DNA from 2 places in the Priestia sp. SB1 genome. Region 1 is predicted to be linked to the other one. Evidence: predicted binding sites of a transcription regulator. Region 1 holds the regulator's gene; the other holds the start of a gene.
What was found. Region 1 encodes LexA, which represses DNA repair genes until DNA is damaged. Its sites were predicted from a motif close to CGAACATATGTTCG; they were not measured.
Positions count from the first base shown of each region.

Region 1 (2,210 bases):
TTCGCACGAATCAGGAAATAGAATACATTCAATGTAAGGAAGAAAATATTGATCCAAGCTATCATGAGATACGTAATACTGTTCTCCGTAGTATTCTTTTTCTACATGTTTGTTTTGAATGGAAAAAAACTCAAACATATTTGCTTCTAGTGCATGAACAAGCTGCTCTTTATTTTTTCGATCAAAGGAAAAAGGAAAAAGAAACATGTTCATTGCTTTGGTAGGCATAATAGTTTGAAATGGTTCTGTTTTCCTTGGTGTATTGGTCATAAACTACATCCTTCTTATAGTCGGTTGTATTTTTTTTGAGAGTCGAAAAAATGCAGACAGAAAGTAAAAGGTAAAACAGGCTTTATAAAAACCGCTCTACCTGCCTGTAATGATTCGACGTATCATTTATAATATGCCAATTTTTTTAGAAAACAAACGTAAAAAACCAACTAACATCATGATTAGTTGGTTTTACATACAGTGTGTAATTAGTGAATCGTGCGATATACACCAGTGACTTTTCCTAAAATCGTTACGTGGCGAAGAATAATAGGCGCCATCGTTGAATTTTCAGGCTGTAAACGAACGAAATTTTCTTCTTTAAAGAAACGTTTTACCGTTGCTTCGTTGTCCTCGGTCATAGCGACCACAATATCTCCGTTATTAGCAGTTTGCTGCTGACGTACGATTACCATATCGCCATCTAGAATACCTGCTTCAATCATACTTTCTCCCATAATTTCAAGCATAAATACATGATCATCTGGAGAAACGAATTTATCTGGAAGAGGGAAATATTCTTCCACATTTTCAACGGCTGTTATAGGAAGACCCGCTGTTACTTTACCGATAACAGGAACATTAATGACATTGCTTTTAGGGATGTTTACTTCGTCTAGTTGAAGAACTTCGATTGCTCTTGGTTTTGTTGGATCTCTGCGAATTAACCCTTTGCTTTCTAAACGAGCTAAATGCCCGTGTACAGTGGAGCTAGAGGCTAATCCCACCGCTTCCCCAATCTCACGAACAGAAGGCGGATAACCTTTTAATTTTACTTCGTGCTTAATAAAATCTAGTATGTCTTGTTGACGTTTTGATAGCTTCATATTTTTCACCTCGATTTTAGCTATTCTTTAGGTGAATTATACCACGTGATGTGTCAATATACAAACATAAGTTCGAAGAATTCCATTGACAGAAACAAATGTTCTCAATAAAATAAGAACATATATTCTGATAGGGGGATCATAATATGCACCAATTCTTACATTCTATGAAACATTACGCTATTTTTTTTGCAGTTATCGCTGCACTTACATATGTATTGACGCTGGTTTTAGGAGCGGATAAAGTAGATTTAGACAAATATTCAACGGTTACTATTACAAAAGGAGATACGCTTTGGGACTTGTCCAACAAGTATCATAATCACCATCATTTGACCACCAATGAATTTGTCAAATGGGTTGAAGACGTCAATGATCTAAACTCAGACACTGCCCAGTCTTTATCTCCTGGAGATAAATTATATATTCCTGTTTTAAAAAAAGAGTTACATAATCAAGTGGCAATTGAACAGTAGTGTGTAACGGCCGTTCCTGAATATTGTTAGAAGCCGAAAAGGTCGTGATAAAAGTGGACGCCATTATTTATTGCCGTGTAAGTACGGATAAAAAAACCCAAGAAACATCTTTACAGCGCCAGCAAGAAGAATTAAAAAAGCTTGCTGATCTTCACCATCTAAACGTAAAAAAAGTCGTAATGGAAAAAGCAAGCGGATATGACGTAGACAGAGAGGGTATATTGGATGTTCTTCATACAATGAAAGAAGAAAAAATATCTGTGCTGCTCATTCAAGACGAAACGCGATTAGGCAGAGGAAATGCCCGAATCGCGCTTCTTCATGCTTTTCATAAAGAAAATGCTACGATCTATACGATTAGTCATCAAGGTCAGCTTCAGCTTTCAGAATCTGATTCGATGGTGTTAGATATTATTAGCTTAGTGGAAGAGCATCAGCGGAAATTACATAACGCTAAAATTAAAAGAGGAATGAAAAGAGCCGTAGAAAACGGTTATCGTCCGCAGCAAAATTTAAAAAATCAAGGAGTTAACTCAGGAAGAGAAAAAAAAGAAGCGCCGATTGAAGAAATTGTCCGCCTTCGTCATAACGGCTTAACCTTTGCTGAAATTTCAGTTACGCTAAAAGGTTTTGGTTA
Region 1 covers NZ_JBBJSS010000001.1:212,946-215,155, reverse strand. The annotation lists gene WKH56_RS01130 (magnesium transporter CorA family protein) at 1-270, opposite strand, end outside; gene lexA (transcriptional repressor LexA) at 480-1,097, opposite strand; gene yneA (cell division suppressor protein YneA) at 1,244-1,573, shown strand; gene WKH56_RS01115 (YneB family resolvase-like protein) at 1,627-2,210, shown strand, end outside.

Region 2 (2,210 bases), on a different contig from region 1:
CAAAAACCTTAACACTTAAACTTAAAGTTCTTCACTCAGTTGAAAAGAAAATTAAAAGCGAGGAACCGCTTAAAGATAAAGAAATTGACTTTGTTAACACAATCTTATTCAGTAAAGAAGACACGGTACTATTACGAAAATTAGAAAAAGATGTAAAAAATAAAAGAATATTCAATAAAATTTTTGGACTTTAAGCTTGTACGTTACATAAGTAAAAGAACACCTTTCCATATGGCAAGGTGTTCTTTATTTTTATTATTCTTCGCTATAGTTCTCAAAATCATTATTGCTGTCATTATCGTCACTGTTAGTAGCATCAGTGCCGTATTTGACTTCAACAATAGCTTTTCTAATCTCTTCTCTAATTTCAGGATTTTCTTTCAAGAATGCTTTGGCGTTTTCGCGTCCTTGTCCTAAGCGCTCTTCATTATATGAAAACCAAGAACCAGATTTTTGTACGATATCTAATTCAGAACCGATATCTAAGATTTCCCCTTCTTTAGAGATTCCTTCTCCATACATAATATCTACTTCGGCAACGCGGAAAGGAGGAGCCATCTTATTTTTAACTACTTTAATTCTTGTTTTGTTACCTACAATATCATTTCCTAGCTTAAGTTGTTCAGCACGACGAACTTCAAGGCGTACTGAAGAATAGAATTTAAGAGCACGTCCACCAGGAGTTGTTTCAGGGTTACCGAACATAACGCCGACTTTTTCACGAATTTGGTTAATGAAAATAGCAATGGTTTTAGACTTATTGATTGCTCCAGAAAGTTTACGAAGAGCTTGAGACATCAAACGAGCTTGTAGACCTACGTGAGAATCTCCCATTTCCCCTTCAATTTCTTTTTGTGGAACTAATGCTGCTACTGAGTCAACAACAATAATGTCAACGGCTCCACTTCTAACTAATGCTTCAGCAATTTCAAGTGCTTGTTCACCAGTATCTGGTTGAGATAACAGTAACTCATCAATATCTACACCTAGTTTTCTTGCATAAACTGGATCAAGTGCGTGTTCAGCATCAATAAAGGCAGCACGTCCTCCATTTTTTTGTACCTCTGCAATAGCGTGTAAAGAGACTGTAGTTTTACCTGAACTTTCGGGTCCATAAACTTCCATAATTCTACCTTTAGGATAACCATTGATCCCAAGAGCAATATCTAAACTTAAAGAACCTGAGCTAGATGCTTCAACTTTTGTGTGTGTACCTTCCCCCATTTTAATTACAGATCCTTTACCAAATTGTTTCTCAATTTGTTTTAAAGCCATATCTAAAGCTGCTTGTCTTTCGTTCATAATTTAATGTACCTCCAAGAATTAGTTGTATTTTTTTAATGATTTCTTACTGCCTAAAGTATAGAGTATTTTTTAAATAAAAATGAAAATAAACAAAAAATATATATTAAATAAAAGTGGGTTTTTCCCGCTCAGAGATATTGTTTTAAGCGTTCAATAATATCTAAAAAAGTAACAGCTTCTCTTCTTAGTGGTTATCTTTTAATATTAAAACTAAAAGTACTTAAATCTAGATACCGAACAAACGTTCTCTATGGGATAATCATACATTAAAAGAAATTAGTTGTAAAGCAGAACTAACTTTACAACTAATTTCTTTTCAAGCTCTGTGGTAAATTGAAAATTAAAGTATTTTATTACGCAACAAACCCCCTCTATACGTAAAGCGTTGTAGAAGGGGTTTTTAATGCTTTTATTTGTGTTTAGACCATAATTCTATTCTTTTGTGTTAGGGCTTTTCACTCTTTTTTCACTAAACTTTGATAACTTCTTACTAGTGCTATCCTTTAGTTCGCTTTTTAATAATGAAAAATAATTCTTAGGAGATTTTACTTTTTGAGGATTATTTTCTCTGTCGTTACCAGAATCCCTAAGTTTATCTTTTAATTCCATTTTATTCTTGATTCTTTGTTTCTTATTTGTTAACCTAGATACTAGGGATGACAAAAAACCTATTACTAAATAACTTGCTATTACAATTCTGTTAACTGCCCAGTCCATTTCGGTATATTGGGCTATATAAAATAATACAATTGTACTAGTAAATATAGCTATAATTAAACCATTTATTTCTGCGTATCGATCACTTATAGTTCCAACGTAGAAACCTGATACTGCCATTACTACCAACAAAATCAAGGTAAATAAAGGTAATGAGGCATTGAAGCCAGTTACAACTAAAAAACCAA
Region 2 covers NZ_JBBJSS010000002.1:904,781-906,990, forward strand. The annotation lists gene WKH56_RS10300 (hypothetical protein) at 1-194, shown strand, start outside; gene recA (recombinase RecA) at 256-1,302, opposite strand; gene WKH56_RS10310 (hypothetical protein) at 1,738-2,210, opposite strand, start outside.
Region 2: recA (recombinase RecA) is a predicted target of LexA. The motif match lies at 1,540-1,553, and genes of this name have one in related genera.